One region of the Lelliottia sp. GFLA7 genome, then DNA from elsewhere that is predicted to be linked to it. Evidence: predicted binding sites of a transcription regulator. Region 1 holds the regulator's gene; each other region holds the start of a gene.

Region 1 (6,238 bases):
CTTTTCGCTACAGAATTACCTACCAGCGATAATCGTGACGTTTTTCCCAATCACCGACCTCTTTCTCGGCCTGATCTTTCTGGTAACCGTAACGTTCCTGAATTTTACCGACCAGTTGGTCACGCTTACCTTCGATAATGGTCATATCATCGTCAGTCAGCTTACCCCACTGCTCTTTCGCTTTACCTTTAAACTGTTTCCAGTTACCGCCGATTTCGTCTTTATTCATAATCATGTCCTCATCGTTCGGTTATCACGTAAATTTGTATCGTCCGTTACGTTCATTTCCTGCTGGACGTGATAATAATTGTAGATAAGGATTCGGCAGTCGTTTCGATATTCAGAATCTTTAACCATTTTGCCAAAAGAAGCCGCTACGAGAACCAGCTGTTTTTGCGCCAGTGACGCCGCCAGATAACCCACAGCGACAGGCCTCGCAGAGCAAGAAAGACAGCTAACGCCAGCCACAAACCATGGTTCCCCAAATAGGGGACGGTGAGCAAGGTCAAACCGAAACCCGCCGCGGCGACCGCCATGCTATTGCGCATTTCCGCGCCCCGGGTCGCACCAATGAACATGCCATCCAGCAAATAACACCAGACACCCACCACCGGTAAAACCACTTGCCAGAAAATGTAATGACGAGCCAGCTCACGCAGTTCAGGTAATGACGTCAGAAGGGCGACAATATGCCCACCAAAGAGAGCGTAAATCAGCGCAAACACCAGTGCGACCAACCCGGACTGACGACAGGCAGCACGCCAGACTTCTTGTAATTTTCCGGCCTGCCGCGCACCGTATGCCTGACCCGAGTGGGCCTCAACGGCATAGGCAAAACCATCCAGCGCATAAGCGGTAAACGTCAGTAGCGTCATCAGCACCGCGTTGACCGCAACGATCTCAGGCCCAAGACGCGCGCCCAATACGGTCATCGCACCGAAGCATAGCTGGAGCAACAGAGAGCGCAACATGATGTCGCGGTTCAGCGCCAGCAGCTTGCGCATATTGCCCCGCCAGGCATTTTTCAGCATCGCGAGCGAAACGCCACGCATCACCAATACACGTTTGACCATCCATAAGCCGATAAAGAACGTGGCATATTCCGCGACAACGGTTGCCAGTGCGGCACCCTGCACATTCATATGCAAACCCATCACCAGCCACAGATCGAGAACGATATTCAGGACATTCCCCACCACCAGCAAAATGACCGGGGCACGGACATATTGCACACCGAGTAGCCAGCCAAGCAGAACGAGGTTAGCGAGTGAAGCAGGGGCGCTGAGCCAGCGAATCTCCAGAAAACGGCGCGCCTGTTCCAGCACGGCTTCGCTGCCACCGACAATATGCAGCGCCAGATCGATCAGAGGTGTACGCAATACGACAATCAGTAGCCCGGCACCTAACGCCAGGATCAGCGGCTGAACCAGCGCCCGCCCAAGGCGTACCGGATCTTTCGCGCCAAAGGCCTGGGCGGTCAGTCCGGTCGTGCTCATGCGCAAAAACAGGAGCAGCATAAAGAGGAAGCTGGTCGCCATCGCACCAATCGCGATGCCACCTAAATAGACGGGAGAATCAAGATGTCCAATGACGCCCGTATCCACCAGTCCAAGCAAAGGAACGGTGATATTGGAAAAAATCATTGGCAGCGCAAGACGCCATAATGCCTTGTCTGAAGTTGTCAGCAGAGACATAGGAAATTACCGGAAGCGAGATAAGACAGTCAGGCTGCGTGGATGACGCAGCCTGTCAGAGAGAAATTACAGCCATTCACCGTTGCGGATAACGCCAACCGCCAACCCTTCAATAGAGAAGGTTTGCTCGCGCAGATCCACCAGAATCGGAGAAAACTCACTGTTTTCAGGCAGAAGTTGCACGGTGTTACCCTGTTTTTTCAGGCGCTTAACCGTGACTTCGTCGTCAATACGCGCAACAACAACCTGTCCGTTGCGCACATCCTGAGTTTTATGTACCGCCAACAGATCGCCGTCCAGAATACCAATATCCTTCATGGACATACCGCTAACACGCAGTAAGAAATCTGCGCTCGGCTTAAACATACCCGGATCAACCTGATAGTGGCCTTCAATGTGCTGCTGTGCCAGCAACGGCTCACCCGCCGCAACGCGACCGATAAGAGGGATGCCCGTTTCTTCTTCCACCAGTAAGCGGATACCGCGAGACGCGCCTGAAACAATCTCAAGAACGCCTTTACGTGCCAGCGCTTTAAGATGCTCTTCCGCGGCGTTTGGTGAACGGAAGCCCAGGCGCTGTGCGATTTCCGCACGCGTGGGTGGCATTCCCGTCTGGCTGATGTGATCCCTGATGAGATCAAACACCTCTTGCTGTCTGGCCGTTAACGCTTTCATTCCGCCCCCTGGGTGTATATACAGTTATGCTGTGAGTATATACAGTCAAAGGCGAATTTGGAATCAAAAACTGCACAAAAAACCAGAGACTTATTCGATTCCTGAAAGCTTATCGAAAATGTGACCAAAGGAGGGTGACCCAGGTAATGGCAGCGATGATAATCGCCAGCAGTACAGCGGCAGAGCCCATGTCTTTCGCACGACCAGAAAGTTCGTGGAAATCAGAGCCAATACGGTCAACAACGGCTTCGATAGCGCTGTTGAGAATTTCCACTATCATCACCAACAGTACTGAGCTGATGAGAAGTACGCGGGTGATAGCATCAACATCAAGGAAGCACGCGATAATCACGGCAATAATTGCGGCAACGCCTTCTTGCCGGAAGGCGGCTTCATTTATCCATGCCGCGCGGAAACCTTTCCATGAATAACCGGCAGCTTTGATGATTCGGGTAAACCCAGTGGTATTATTGGCCATTAAAAGAACCTTTTATTAGATTTAGCGTCAGTAACAAGGGCTGCGGCGGGTTTCGCAGCAGCCTGAAGTATGACGGGTAACAACAGAAATCTTGCGCGCTTTCTGTTATCCTTGCGCCGCAATTGCATTATTAACCAGAGGCTTTACATCGTTTATGTCCGGCTGGCCACGAATTTACTACAAATTACTTAATTTACCATTAAGCGTACTGGTAAAAAGTAAGTCTATCCCGGCGGAACCCGCGCTGGAATTAGGGCTCGATACCTCACGCCCTATTATGTACGTTTTGCCTTATAACTCGAAGGCAGACTTACTCACGCTGCGCGCCCAATGTCTGGCGCACGATTTACCGGATCCTTTGGAACCCCTGGAAATCGACGGCACCCTTCTCCCTCGCTATGTGTTTATCCACGGCGGGCCGCGCGTGTTTACCTATTACACGCCGAAAGAAGAGTCGATCAAACTGTTCCACGACTATCTTGATCTGCACCGCAGCAACCCCGATCTGGATGTCCAGATGGTGCCGGTGTCGGTGATGTTTGGTCGTCGTCCAGGGCGTCAAAAAGGTGAAGAGAATCCGCCGTTGCGCATGCTTAACGGCGTCCAAAAATTCTTTGCCGTGTCATGGTTGGGTCGCGATAGTTTTGTTCGTTTCTCGCCGTCGGTGTCGTTACGCCACATGGCTGATGAGCACGGCACCGATAAAATTATCGCCCAAAAACTGGCACGCGTTGCGCGTATGCACTTCGCCCGTCAGCGTTTAGCCGCTGTGGGGCCACGCTTACCTGCGCGTCAGGATCTGTTCAACAAACTGCTGGCATCCAAAGCGATTGCTCGCGCGGTTGAAGACGAAGCGCGAAGCAAGAAAATCTCCCATGAGAAAGCGCAGCAAAACGCTATCGCACTGATGGAAGAGATTGCCGCGAACTTCTCTTACGAGATGATCCGTCTGTCTGACCGTATCCTGAGCTTCACCTGGAACCGTCTGTACCAGGGGATTAACGTTCACAACGCCGAGCGTGTGCGCCAGTTGGCCCACGACGGCCATGAGATTGTCTATGTGCCTTGCCACCGCAGCCACATGGATTATCTGCTGCTCTCCTACGTGCTCTATCACCAGGGGCTGGTTCCGCCGCATATCGCCGCCGGGATCAACCTGAATTTCTGGCCAGCAGGTCCGATTTTCCGCCGACTGGGCGCGTTCTTTATTCGTCGTACCTTCAAGGGCAACAAGCTCTATTCAACGGTATTCCGCGAATATCTGGGCGAACTGTTCAGCCGCGGCTACTCCGTAGAGTACTTTGTCGAAGGTGGTCGTTCCCGTACCGGTCGTCTGCTCGATCCGAAAACCGGGACGCTGTCGATGACCATTCAGGCCATGCTGCGCGGCGGTACACGTCCTATTACGCTGGTGCCGATTTATATCGGTTACGAGCACGTGATGGAAGTGGGCACTTACGCTAAAGAGCTGCGTGGCGCGACGAAAGAGAAAGAGAGCTTACCGCAGATGCTGCGCGGTCTGAGCAAGCTGCGTAATCTCGGTCAGGGCTACGTTAACTTTGGCGAACCGATGCCACTGATGACGTATCTGAACCAGCATGTACCAGAATGGCGAGAGTCTATCGATCCGATCGAAGCCATTCGCCCGGCGTGGTTGACGCCTACGGTAAACAATATTGCTGCCGATTTGATGGTGCGTATTAACAATGCGGGTGCGGCTAACGCCATGAACCTGTGTTGTACCGCGCTACTGGCCTCGCGTCAGCGCTCACTGACGCGCGAACAGCTAACCGAACAGCTCGACTGTTATCTCGACATGATGCGCCATGTTCCGTACTCAACGGACTCAACCGTACCGTCTGTGACGGCGGGTCAACTGATTGACCATGCGCTGCAAATGAACAAGTTCGAGGTCGAGAAGGACACGATTGGTGACATCATCATTCTGCCGCGCGAGCAGGCGGTGTTGATGACGTACTATCGCAACAATATCGCGCATATGCTGATGCTGCCGTCGTTGATGGCTGCCATCATCACTCAGCACCGTCGTATTTCCCGTCAGGAAATACTGCGTCATGTTGAAGTGCTTTACCCGATGTTGAAAGCGGAGTTGTTCCTGCGCTGGAGCAAAGACGAGCTGGCGGCAGAGCTGGATAAATTGACCGAAGAGTTGCTCCGTCAGGGGTTGATCGCGGTGAAAGGCGATGAGCTGCATATCAATCCGTCACGTTCTCGCACGCTTCAACTGCTGGCTGCTGGCGCACGAGAGACGCTGCAACGCTACGCCATCACCTTCTGGCTGCTGAGCGCTAATCCGTCCATTAACCGTGGAACGCTGGAAAAAGAGAGCCGCACGTTGGCTCAGCGTTTGTCTGTGCTGCACGGCATCAACGCACCAGAATTCTTCGATAAAGCGGTGTTTAGCTCATTGGTGCTGACGCTGCGTGACGAAGGTTATATCAGCGATACCGGAGATGCCGAGCCTGGTGAAACCATGAAGGTTTATCAGATGCTGGCGGAACTGATTACGTCTGATGTGCGTTTGACGATTGAGAGTGCAACGCAGGACGAGTAGCGGGTTTCTGCGATCCGCTTTAGTGCGGAAACTAAAACGGCAACCTGATGGTTGCCGTTTTGCTTTGGCCTTGTGCGGCCTGATGCCCTCACCCCAACCCTCTCCCACAGGGAGAGGGAGAAGACATCAAAAACGACAACGGTGTTACCGTTTTGTTTTTGGCCTTGTGCGGTCTGATGCCCTCACCCCAGCCCTCTCCCACAGGGAGAGGGAGAAGACATCAAAAACGACAACGAGGTTGCCGTTTTGCTTTTGGCCTTGTGCGGTCTGTTGCCCTCACCCCAGCCCTCTCCCACGGGAGAGGGAGCAAACACTAAAAACGGTCACTATCGAGACCGTTTTGCGTTGACCTAAGACCAGTAACTCATCGCCAGACCTAAAAACAGCACCAGTCCAACGTAGTTATTATTCAGGAAGGCTTTAAAGCAGGCTTCACGATCGCGCCTGGCGATCAGCTTTTGCTGATACGCAAACAACAGTCCCGCCACCAGCACCGACCAGTAAAACTCCCAGTTCAGCCCGTTCAGACGGCCAATGACCACCATCAGCGCCAGTACGGCGACCTGCAATATCCCAATGATCAGCTTGTCGTGACGACCGAATAAAATCGCCGTCGATTTGATGCCGATTTTCAGGTCATCATCACGGTCGACCATAGCGTATTGAGTGTCGTAGGCCACCGCCCACAAGATGTTGGCGAGAAACATCAGCCAGCAGCTCAGCGGCACGGACTCACTGACGGCAGCAAACGCCATGGGAATTGACCAGCCGAACGCTGCGCCTAGCACCACCTGCGGCAAATGCGTATAACGCTTC
Region 2 (6,238 bases), on a different contig from region 1:
GGTAATCGCTTCCGGACGGCTGACGTCGCCAATCACGACCGGCGGCTTCACGCAGCGGGAGCCATAGCTTTGCACCCAGCCGTTTTGGGTAAACACAAAACCATCGAGGTGCTCACCGAAGTATTCCACCATGTCATTACGCTCGGCTTCGCCGTGCACCAGCACGTCCAGACCCAAACGTTCCTGCTCAATAATCGCCTGCTTGATGTGTTCCGCAATGCCGGTGCGGTAGTTGTTGGCGTCGAGATTGCCTTTTTTGAAGTCCAGACGCAGGCCGCGGATTTCAGTGGTCTGCGGGAATGAACCGATAGTGGTGGTCGGCCACGCAGGCAAGTTGAAGCGCGCACGCTGCGCTTCGGCACGCACTTCATAGGCGTTTTCACGCTGGCTGTCTTTCGCGGTGATCGCCGCCAGACGTTTTTCGACCGCCGCATTATGCACGCGAGTCGAATGACGGCGCGCCTGAATCGGCGCACTCCACTCGACCAGCTTCGCGGTGTCGCCGCTATTCAGCGCATCGCGCAGCAGAGCCAGCTCTTCACATTTTTGCAGGGCGAAGGCGAACCAGCTTTTCACTTCTGCATCCAGTCGCGTTTCGACACTCAAATCGATCGGGCTGTGCAGCAGAGAGCACGAAGAGGCAACCCACAGATCGCGTTTGCCGACGATGTCTTTAATCTGCGCGTATTTCTCGGTCAGATCGGCGCGCCAGACGTTACGCCCGTTCACCAGGCCTGCAGACAGTAGCCAGTCGGACGGCAGACGTTTGTTGAGTTCAGCCACCTCATCTTTGCCGTGAACCAGATCCACGTGCAGACCCTGCACGGGCAGCGCGGTGATGGTATCGAGATTCGGCGTGACGCCTTCGAAATAGGTGGTCAGCAGCAGTTTGGTCTGGCCCGTCAGTGCGTCGTAAGCCGGTTTAAACGCATCCAGCCATTCCTGCGGCAACTCCAGCACCAGCGCGGGTTCGTCGATTTGTACCCACTCAACGCCGCGTTTTGCCAGTTCAGCCAGCACCTGTTGGTACACCGGCAAAATGTCGTTCAGCAGGCTCAGGCGGTCAAACTGCTCGCCTTTCACTTTACCCAGCCACAGATACGTTACCGGCCCGAGCAGAACCGGTTTAATGTTGTGGCCCAGCGCCAGCGCTTCGTCAACTTCATCCAGCAGCTGCGTCCAGGTCAGTTTGAACTGCTGGCCTTTCACGAACTCTGGAACCATATAGTGATAGTTGGTGTTAAACCATTTGGTCATTTCCGCCGCCGCCGCTGGCTCGCCGGTTGGCGCACGTCCACGGCCCAGGCGGAACAGGGTGTCGATATCCACCGATCCATCTTTGTTCTGATGACGAGCCGGCACGTTGCCAAGCAGCAGGCTGGTAGTCAGAACATGGTCGTACCAGGCAAAATCGCCCACCGGCAGCAGATCAATCCCCGCCTGTTTTTGCTGATCCCAGTGGCGAGCACGCAGCTCGCGGCCAACGGCCAACAGCTCTTCGCGGGTGGATTGACCCGCCCAGTAACTTTCTTGTGCTTTTTTCAGTTCGCGGCGCAAGCCAACGCGAGGGAAACCGAGAGTGTGGTTGATTACAGTCATGTGTCATTCCTCTAAGAATTCATTGAATCTGAAGGCAAACTCTAAATAGTTCGGCTGGCAGGAAGGCGGCCCCGCAGCGCATCCCCAGTCACTTACTGAAGTAAGTGACTGGGGTAAGCGAGGACGCCAACGCATCTGCAAGTCGAAATATGACGAGTTTGGACGTCCAGATGTTTACACATCCATAATTGGCGGTTACTGTATATTCCTCAAGCGCAAAATACTCATGCCGAAGTGAAGGACTTTCATGATCGAGATAAAACACCTGAAAACGCTACAAGCGTTGCGGAATTGCGGGTCGCTCGCTGCGGCGGCGGCTACACTGCATCAGACGCAATCCGCGCTGTCACACCAGTTCAGCGATCTGGAACAACGCCTTGGCTTTCGCCTGTTCGTGCGTAAGAGTCAGCCGCTGCGCTTTACGCCGCAGGGGGAAATTTTGCTCCAGCTCGCCAATCAGGTGTTGCCGCAGATCGCCACCGCGCTGCAGTCCTGCAATGAGCCGCAGCAAACGAAATTGCGCATCGCCATTGAGTGTCACAGCTGTATTCAGTGGCTGACGCCTGCGCTTGAGAATTTCCGCCAGCACTGGCCGCAGGTGGAGATGGACTTTAAATCGGGCATGACGTTTGACCCCCAGCCGTCTCTTCAGCAGGGCGAACTGGATCTGGTGATGACGTCCGATATTCTGCCGCGCAGCGGGCTGCACTACTCACCGATGTTTGATTATGAAGTGCGCCTGGTGCTGGCTCCGGATCATCCGCTGGCGGCGAAAACGCGCGTCACACCGGAAGATTTGGCGACCGAAACGCTGCTGATTTATCCGGTGCAGCGCAGTCGTCTGGATATCTGGCGGCATTTCCTGCAGCCGGCGGGCATCAGCCCGAACCTGAAAAGCGTCGATAACACGCTGCTATTGATTCAGATGGTGGCGGCGAGAATGGGTATTGCGGCGCTGCCGCACTGGGTGGTAGAGAGTTTTGAGCGCCAGGGTCTGGTGGTCACCAAAACCCTGGGTGAGGGATTATGGAGCCGGCTGTACTCCGCCGTGCGCGATGGCGAGCAGCGTCAGCCGGTCACGGAAGCGTTTATTCGTTCAGCGCGGAATCACGCTTGCGACCATCTGCCGTTTGTTCGGAGCGCGGAGCGACCCAATGGCGATGCACCCACAGTGAAGCCAGGATCACCGTTCCCCCAATGATAAAGCTCGGCCAGTGCGGCTGTTCCTGCCAGATGGCCAGGTTCACCAGCAGGCCTGCGGGCACGTGAACGTTGTTCATAATGCCCAGCGTTCCGGCGTCTACCTGCGTAGCGCCGTAGTTCCACATAAAATAGCCCAGCCCCGACGCGACCACGCCCAGCCAAATCAGCACGCTCCACTGCACCGTGGTGGTCGGCAATTTCTGCGGATTACCCAGCATGAGCCACGCTATAACCGCGACAATAAGCGCCCCCATATAGAACCACGCAAAGGCATTGTGCTGGGGCATCGGCCGGGTTTCCATCAGGCGTTTATAGCCAACCATGCCAATCGCAAAGCTGATGTTAGCGAGCTGAACGAACATCAGCCCGGTCCAAAAGTGATCGCTCACTTTGTCGTAGCGAATAATCGCTGCGCCCGCCACGGCCAGTAGCGCGCTCAGCACGTAGCCCCAGCGTAAGCGTCGCTTGCTCAGCAAATCATAAATGAGCGTGATATAGAGCGGCGTCAGCACGGTGAACAGCAGGAATTCTGAGACCGACAGATAGACATACGCGCGGAAGCTGAACAGATACATAATGCCGAGCTGCATCGCGCCCACCAGCATATACAGCAGAATGGTTTTGAACGTTTGTCCGCGCAGACGCAGAAATGGCAGGAACACCAGCGCCGCCAGCCCTACGCGCATCAGCACGGAGAAATAGCTATCGACATGCCCGGCAAGATATTCACCGATCAGGCTGAACGAGAAGGCCCACAGAATAGTGGTGATAATGAGTAGCGCCACAATGCTTGTCTCTCAGGAAGAAGGACAGGCATTGTAGCGGACTCTTCGGTTGACAACTGAGCGTTAATTAGTCAGTCGCGACGTTATGACAATTATTCAAGAAATAGCTTACGCAGATAATTCGGTACGGCGTTGTCGCCGTTGGTGCCGATCACTTCCAGCTCCGGGTGCAGATCTTTCAAACGCTGGTGCGCGTTTTCCATGATGCAGCCTTTGCCCGCCATGGAGAGCATTTCAGCGTCGTTCATACCGTCGCCAAAGGCGATGCAATCTTTCAGCTCAAAGCCCATGCGTTTGGCAACCGCTTCCAGGGCATGGCCTTTAGACACACCGCCCGCCATCACTTCAAGACAGGTCAGCGTGGAGAAGCTAACGTTCACGCGATCGCCCCAGCGCGCGTTAATCGCCTGTTCCAGCGGCAGCAGCTCTTCGTGGGTTTCGCAGACGAAAAACACTTTGCTGATCCCTTCCGGCTCCAGCAACGCGGGCTCATACAGCGTGTAGTTAAACACGGCTTCTTTGAAGAAACGCATCTCATCCGGGCGATGACGGTTCATAAACCAGTCGTCGTTGCGATAGACGTTAGTGACGATATTCGGGTTGTCATGCACAACGCCGAACAGATCGGCGGCGATATCGCGATCCAAATCGTGAGTGAAAATCAAATTGCCATCGGTGTCGTGCACGCGCGCACCGTTGGAGGTGATCATGTACGCCTTAATCTCCAGGCCGTCGCGGATTTGCCCGACGTCAACATGATGGCGACCTGTCGCGAAGACAAAATTCACGCCGCGCGCGGTCAGGAGTTTTAAGGTCTCTTTCGCGTACGGCGATAAGGTGTGATCGGGGGAAAGCAACGTGCCATCTAAGTCAGATGCAACAACCTGGTACATAGGGAAATTTAACCTCAATAGGAAATCAGTTATGCCTGTCGAAAAATTCAACAATGGCGTTTAGCGCGACTGAGCGCATGGCGTCCTTTTCAAAAAGGATCTCATGGAACGCACCGTTTATAATCAGCGGTTTCCCCCCTTCGCAAGGGTGACCCGCCGCAGCGCGCAGTTCGCAAAAGCGTTCATGCATGCGGTTATCCACCACACGCTCCTCTTCTGCCTGAATCAATAATGTCGGCGTATTATCGTCACCCACGCCTGCCAGCGCAGACTCACCCGCGAGGATGCCTTCACGGACCCAGTGATACGTTGGGCCGCCCACGCGCAAACGCGGTTCATCGGCATAGAAACGCAAATTACGGCGATACCGCTGCCGACTGTGGGTGAGCACGTTGATCGCAAAGGGCAACGCGCGCCAGCGCCCGGTACCGATCGCGTAGCCTTCGCGAATGCGCTGATGGCCCTCAGCCCAGTCGAGAATATGGCGCACCATCCAGTCCGGAAAACGCATGACGATGCCGAACATGGGCGCCGAGAGCGCAATGGCGTCGCACTGATGATGGGGATAGCGCTGTAAAAACAGCGTGGCGATCGCGCCGCCCATAGAGTGCGCAAGAATATTCCTTTTACGCCACGGACCTGGCTGCACTTCCTGCTGCCAGAACGCGGCGAGATCGTCGACATAATCACTGAAATGATCAACGTGGCCACGATGCGAGTCCGACAGCAAACGCCCGGACCGCCCTTGCCCACGATGGTCGATAATCAGGACATCAAAACCCTGATGGAACAGGTCGTAAGCCAGTTCAGCGTATTTGACGTAGCTTTCAATACGGCCAGGGCACACGACGATCACGCGATCGTTTTTGCTGTCCCGAAAACGCACAAAGCGAACCGGGACATTGTCCACGCCCATGATCTCGGCTTCTTCGCGCTGACGCCAGAAATCGGTCAGCGGCCCCATGGAGAAAGCAGCAAATGCGTTCTCGCGTGTTTCCCAGTCCTTTTTCTGCTGAAACATTGGGTTTCCACCCCTGTAAGCCATGGAATATCGTTTTTTCGTGACGCATCACAAAATGCGCTAACAATAGCGTATTGTGGCATAAAAATAGACGATTCGGGAGTTTCAAATGACCTTCGAGTGGTGGTTCGCTTACCTGCTGACATCCATTATCCTGAGCCTTTCACCGGGTTCTGGCGCAATCAATACCATGACCACCTCCATTAGCCACGGTTATCGCGGCGCAGCGGCGTCAATCGCCGGTTTGCAGACGGGCTTGGGGATCCACATCGTGCTGGTCGGCATCGGTTTGGGCACGCTCTTCTCGCAATCGATTCTGGCCTTTGAAGTACTGAAATGGGCGGGCGCGGCGTATCTGATTTGGCTGGGCATCCAGCAATGGCGCGCGGCGGGTTCAATTGACCTGAACACGCTGGCGAATACGCAAACCCGTGGGCGACTGTTCAAACGCGCCGTGTTCGTCAATCTGACCAACCCGAAAAGCATCGTCTTTTTGGCCGCGCTGTTCCCGCAGTTTATCGTCCCGCATCAGCCGCAGGTGATGCAGTACATCGTGCTCGGCGCGACGACGATTATTGTCGATATCATCGTGATGATTGGCTACGCGACGCTGGCGCAGCGGATTGCGGGATGGATTAAAGGGCCTAAGCAGATGAAGGCCCTGAATAAAGTCTTTGGATCGCTGTTTATGCTGATTGGCGCGCTGCTTGCGTCAGCGCGTCATGCTTAGCGAGAGA
Region 3 (6,238 bases), on a different contig from region 1:
CTTTCGGGGCGAAACTATCAAACAAATTAAGCTGTGCTGTGCCGCGACTAAAAAAGTCAGCCAGCATAACACCCGCTTTCATGTAACGGTAACCATCGACCCATATTCGATCCAGTGATTCTGTCGCGGCACAAATAATGTCACGCGTATCATCCGAAGGTGTCGGTAATTTCACCGATGATTGGTTTCCATAATAAATTTCATTATCTGCGTGCGGGCTGGTGCGTAGAAAAACGCTAACAAAAGCACAAAACTGGTGTTCGCTACGCAATTTTGCCGCAGCACGCTCCGCATAGGTGCAGACAGCCTGACGCATATCGGCATACTCGGTAATACGATACCCAAAAGAGCGACTGCACATAATCTGTTGCTTATTTGGCGAAAATTCTTCAAGCGCCAGACACGATTCACCACGCAGTTCACGCAACGTTCTTTCCAGAACAACGTTGAAATGCTTTTTGATTACCCACGGTGAGCTATTGGCTAAGTCCTGCGCTGTACAGATCCCCATAGCGTTCAGTTTTTTGCTGATGCGCCTTCCTACCCCCCATACTTCCTCTACAGGTACGCGCTCTAACAGCTTTCGCTGACGTGATATGTCGGATAAATCAACCACACCTCCCGTACCAGGCCATCTTTTTGCTGCGTAATTTGCTAGTTTTGCTAACGTTTTGGTTTGCGAAGCACCGATCCCGATCGTGAGCCCGGTATTTTTAAGCACCTGGTTTCGCACGGTTTTGCCAAAATCCGTCAGCGACATGCAACTGGCTACACCAGATAAGTCGATAAAGGCTTCATCGATTGAATAGATCTCGATGGCTGGCGACATCTCCGTCAGCGTCTGCATAACTCGCGCGCTGAGGTCAGCATAAAGGGCATAGTTTGAGCTGAATACGTGTACTGCGGAGGGGAATGTTTTATTTTTCAATTTAAAAAAAGGTTCTCCCATCGTAATGCCGAGCACTTTTGCCTCTGCTGAACGCGAAATTACGCAACCGTCGTTGTTAGAAACCACCACCACAGGTTTTCCCTTTAAATCCGGGCGGAACACCGTTTCACAAGACGTATAAAAGTTGTTGACGTCAGCCAGAGCAAACATCGTCATTGATGTGACTTCACTGAAAATGTCACTACGCCAAATATTTCCAGATCTTCTGGATGATGAAACGTAATGGGTGAGTAATTGCTATTGTAAGGAACCAGTTGCAGGACGGGATGCGTGCGCAACTCTTTGACGGTAAATTCTCCGGCGACAGCCGCAATTACAATATCGCCGTGACTTGCCGAAAGCGAACGATCAACCACCAGAAGGTCACCATCTCCAATTCCAGCATCCGTCATGGAGTCACCGCTTACTTTAATAAAATATGTGGCGTTAGGGTGGGTTATCAAAAGCGTATTAAGATTTAACCTATCTTCGACGTAGTCTTGTGCGGGGCTAGGAAAACCACAAGGTACCCGTTCCGCAAAGAGAGGAAGATGGATAGAAGGGACAATCTCTATGGGATAAAAAAGCTGCATAATGAGGAACTCAAGATAACTGTATTTATATACAGTATCACGGGTTTTTTCGCGTATTCAACCTTCTTCTAAGCATGTTTCTGAAACCGTTTGAAGTTGCGAGGAATTTAGGTTTTACCGTGTAAGCAGTAAACTGAGTAAGTTTGTTTTTATTGGTTTTTTTTAGACTTTGTCTAATAGCACCACATCCTATCACTTCGCCATGAGTATTCTTTGCCAATACCCACAATGCTTTGTCATCATTCATTGCATCAACGTTGAAGTTGCTTTTGCCGTTATCACCCGTAATAGCGGCAAGCTCCGCTGACAGCATTTCGATTAAGCGATGGGAATCTGAAGAAAATGGATCTGATTTCTCTATTGTGATCATGGGTATACCCTATAAAGAGATTTTGACCAGAATAAAGTCTCCTGCCTTGAAAAGCATCACTTCTCAACAGGTGATGGAACACCGGTGATTCCTGCTATTCTGAGGATGCGATGTCCGTTCCTCGCTCAAAGCTGTCTGTCATGCCTGCTTATAAACAGGCTTAACGTAGGATATTTCCCGTTTTTTCCAAGCGGGCCCCTTTTTGCAGAAACGCCCATACGCTCCTCCTATGCTCAAACTATAGGGCAGAATCGTCTACCGGGGTGTGGTCAGTCCATCATGTACCTCTGGTAGAGCTTTATTCTCATTTTGTTATGCTGAACAAAGACAATATACCACTACAACTATCGATGCCTTAGTCATGGAAAGTATGTGACTGAAAAATACAAATTGGGCATGAGGCTGTCTGAATGCGTTAAAAAAACAAAATAGATTAAAATATAATCAAACGTGATAGGGTAGGGCACATTCATTGAAAGGTTAATCATCATGTCTATCATCGATTACGCAATGAAACTCATCAGTGGTGCAGCCACAGTCACTTGTCCCATTTGTGGGTCTAAATCGACCCAGCCAGTCTCAAAAATCCGTCTGAAAAAAGCCATGCTTTGTCCAGGATGTAAAGCTCTGTTTATACCAACACGATAGCGCCTTCCAGAGAAGCATGCATAAACTGATGTTCTATACTCAGATATAAACCAGCAGCTGTTAAATCCCTGATGACTTACACCCATCCTGAGAGAACCCTTCTGAACTGATTTCGCAACTGCTCCTGCGCGTTAACGTCGCATCAGAGCAACGCTATGAATATAAATCCCAGGGCGTGGCTTCGCCGCCCCCGTCCCCTGACGCAAACTCCCGGCTGGGCTCCGTTTCCGGTTAACGACCCGGCGGGTGAAATTCCTCTGCGGCCAGAGCTGTTTTCAACACCTCAGATGGAGCGTTATGGTCAAAAACTGGCGCGTACCCATAAAATTTCTCCAGATAAACTGCCTTACTACCTCCTTAAACGGCTCGGTGAAAATGAGGCCGTCATTACGCAAAACTGTTACGAACTCAATGCACGTAAAAAAACGACCATTATGCCCGCCGGGGAGTGGTTGCTGGACAATTACTACCTTATTGAGGAGCAGATCCGTATCGTCCGCCAGCACTTGCCGAAAAGTTTTGGCAAAGGGCTGCCTTCACTGTCCTCCCCACACCGTTGTCCGCGAATTTATGATATTGCCGCAGAGGCCATTGCGCATGGCGATGGGCGATGGGATATCGCCAGCCTGACCAGCTATATCACGGCTTATCAGACAGTCACGCCGCTTACGTTAGGCGAAGTCTGGGCTTTGCCGGGCATGCTCCGCCTGTCCTTAATCGAAAACCTGCGCCGCGTCAGTGCCGAAGTCGTACAAGCCCAGCAAGAACGAAGCCTGGCCGATACGTGGATAACACGAATTTTCGAATGCGCAGAGAATGATCCGGCTGATTTAATCATGGTGATCGCTGACATGGCGCGTTCACGCCCTCCGTTGAGCAGCGCATTTGTCGCTGAACTGGTACGCCGTCACCAGGGCCATGGCAACGCGCTCGCCCTACCTCTGACCTGGGTCGAACAGCGCCTGGCCGAACAGGGCATCACAACAGAGATCCTCATTCATCGCTTCAATCAACAGCTCGCTGCCAGTCAACTCTCTGTCAGCAACAGCATCGCCGGTTTACGCTTACTGAGTGAAACTAACTGGGCTGATTTTGCTGAAACCATTAGCGTGGTGGAACAGACGTTACGGCTTGATCCCGCAGGCATATATTCCCGCATGCACTTTGATACCCGGGACCATTATCGTCATGTTGTTGAGCTTCTGGCCAGACAGAGCCACTTCACTGAGCCTGAGGTGGCAAACCATGTCCTGGCACTTTCCCGGGAAACCACTCCTGGGACGCAAGCACATCATATTGGTCATTATCTGGCAGGCGAAGGACGTCAGCAGTTGGAAATTCAGCTGTTGGCTGAAACGTCCAGACTCATACGTCTGCGGCACAGTTTCAACAAAATCCCACTTCTGTCATGGCTAGGCAGCCTGAGCCTGTTGACCACGGCAACGACAGCAGGGATATTGCACGAAACGGCGCATCAGGGAATGGGCTGGTTGTTGTTACTGTTGGCATTACCCCTTATTGTTGCTGTCAGCCAGTTAATAAGCGATATGCTGAGTGAGATCACGACCCGTTTCCGTATCCCTCTGCCGCTGCCACGAATGGATTTTTCGGCTGGTATCCCGGCTGATTGCGCGACTATGGTCGCTATCCCCTGTTTACTGACCAGTCACGAAAGCATCTGCAAACTTCTCACCAGCCTGGAAGTTTGCTGGCTTGGTAATCAGGACGAAAATCTCTGTTTTGCGCTTCTTACCGATTTCGCTGATTCGCCCAGCGAAAGTACTGAAGAAAACCAGGCTCTGTTAAATCAGGCCATCACAGAGACACAGAACCTTAACCGGCGATATCCTGGCAGCCGTCCAAACTTTTATTTGCTGCACAGAAAGCCGGAATGGAACCCTCTGCAGGGCGTCTGGATGGGTTATGAGCGCAAACGAGGAAAACTGGCTTTACTGAACGACTGGTTACGCCATCCTGCGGCACAGTTTGCCAGTGTTGAGGGCATGCCAGCAGATCAGTTACCCGGGCACATTAAATATGTCATTACGCTGGACAGTGATACGGTTCTGCCGCGAGATACCGCGCATAAGCTGATCGCCACCATGGCTCACCCCATGAATAAGCCAGAATATGATCCTTTAAAGCTGAGGGTAGTAAAAGGTTATGGAATTCTACAGCCAGGACTGGCAGAGGAGATTCCACGCAACGGACAAGGGCGCTATGCCGCCTTGAGCAGCAGCGTACCAGGTAATAACCCCTATTCGATGATGTCTTCAGATATCTATCAGGATCTCTTTTGGGAAGGATCCTTTGTCGGCAAGGGTATTTACGATGTTGATATTTTTGTTCAGGCCACCGCAAACACCTGCCCTGAAAATCTGGTCCTCAGCCATGACTTACTCGAAGGTTGTTATGCCCGCTCCGGGCTGTTAAGCGAAGTCTTACTCTATGAGCAGTATCCGAATAATTATCTGTCGGATGTTGCTCGTCGCACGCGCTGGATACGTGGAGACTGGCAACTCCTGAACTGGCTTAGACCTCATGTCAGAAAAGCGGATGGAACCAGCGTTAAAAATCCATTATCCGTGCTGTCATGCTGGAAGTTATTCGATAATCTGCGCCGCAGCCTCGTGGCGCCTTCTTTACTTGTGCTCCTGTTTTGCGCTTTGATTTGGGTTCCCAATCCCTTTTACTGGCTAGGAGTGGTAACACTGGTTTGGCTGTTGCCAGCGGTCTTAAGTATCACCCATGATCTCTTGCGTAAACCTCCTCGCCGCTCCCTGCGTCAGCATCTGTCGCTGGTCGTCGCCAGTGCGCTGAAGCGACTTTCCCGCATCGCGCTTAATTTTGCCATACTGCCACATGAGGCCGGATACACTCTGTACGCGATTGGCGTAACGCTCTGGCGCCTGGCCATCAGTCGACGAAACCTCAGCCAATGGGCCAGTCACAATCCCGTAAGTGACCAGGTAAAGGTATCTGCTGTCCGTTTTTATCGGGCAATGTGGCTGAATGTGGTAAGTGGTATAGCATTAACGGGGCTTACCTTTCATTTTGCACCGCAGCTCCTGGTAATCGCATTACCTGTCAGCATTCTTTGGTGTCTGGCGCCTCTGCTGATGAGTTGGCTGAGCCGTCAGCCTGTGCGCAAAGTGTTTTCACCCAATAAAGAACAGAAAGAACTGCTGCGTCAGACAAGCCGCGAAATCTGGGCCTTTTTTGAGACGTTTGCCACGGCGAAAGAAAACTGGCTTCCTCCTGACAATTACCAGGAAATCCCCGAGCCGACGATCGCGCATCGCACTTCTCCCACAAATATTGGGCTTTCCCTGCTTGCAAACCTGACGGCCTGGGATTTTGGCTATCTGCCTGGCGGCGAAGTTTTGCATCGCATCACACAAACACTCGACTCGCTGGATAAAATGGAACATTTCCGGGGGCATTTGTATAACTGGTATGACACTCGCACGCTTGCCCCACTCAGCCCTCGCTATGTTTCAAGCGTCGACAGCGGAAATATGGCTGGTCATTTACTGACACTACGTCAGGGGCTGTCCGCCATGCGTAAGCAGCCCGTATTGAACGGTGAACAGATACTGGCCGGGCTGAACGATACATTGTCTATCCTGGAAAGACACTGGGGTCAGAACACGCCTACCAGCCTGCGGCTGTTGCGTAAACAGTGTCTCAGTGCGATGT

What was found. Region 1 encodes LexA, which represses DNA repair genes until DNA is damaged. Its sites were predicted from a motif close to TNCTGTATGTACATACAGNA; they were not measured.
Region 2: metR (HTH-type transcriptional regulator MetR) is a predicted target of LexA. The motif match lies at 1,796-1,815, and genes of this name have one in related genera.
Region 3: umuD (translesion error-prone DNA polymerase V autoproteolytic subunit) is a predicted target of LexA. The motif match lies at 1,539-1,558, and genes of this name have one in related genera.

Annotation. Positions count from the first base shown of each region.
Region 1 covers NZ_JBWLAQ010000003.1:33,159-39,396, reverse strand. The annotation lists gene AC07RN_RS10465 (CsbD family protein) at 20-229, opposite strand; gene dinF (MATE family efflux transporter DinF) at 375-1,694, opposite strand; gene lexA (transcriptional repressor LexA) at 1,761-2,369, opposite strand; gene AC07RN_RS10450 (diacylglycerol kinase) at 2,479-2,847, opposite strand; gene plsB (glycerol-3-phosphate 1-O-acyltransferase PlsB) at 3,002-5,422, shown strand; gene ubiA (4-hydroxybenzoate octaprenyltransferase) at 5,773-6,238, opposite strand, start outside.
Region 2 covers NZ_JBWLAQ010000013.1:24,838-31,075, forward strand. The annotation lists gene metE (5-methyltetrahydropteroyltriglutamate--homocysteine S-methyltransferase) at 1-1,599, opposite strand, end outside; gene metR (HTH-type transcriptional regulator MetR) at 1,847-2,800, shown strand; gene AC07RN_RS20295 (carboxylate/amino acid/amine transporter) at 2,688-3,587, opposite strand; gene yigL (sugar/pyridoxal phosphate phosphatase YigL) at 3,680-4,480, opposite strand; gene pldB (lysophospholipase L2) at 4,506-5,501, opposite strand; gene rhtB (homoserine/homoserine lactone efflux protein) at 5,611-6,231, shown strand; gene rhtC (threonine export protein RhtC) at 6,228-6,238, opposite strand, start outside.
Region 3 covers NZ_JBWLAQ010000001.1:43,301-49,538, forward strand. The annotation lists gene umuC (translesion error-prone DNA polymerase V subunit UmuC) at 1-1,099, opposite strand, end outside; gene umuD (translesion error-prone DNA polymerase V autoproteolytic subunit) at 1,102-1,521, opposite strand; partial or broken gene AC07RN_RS00230 (GNAT family N-acetyltransferase) at 1,694-1,891, opposite strand; gene AC07RN_RS00235 (YnfU family zinc-binding protein) at 2,381-2,539, shown strand; gene AC07RN_RS00240 (GH36-type glycosyl hydrolase domain-containing protein) at 2,695-6,238, shown strand, end outside.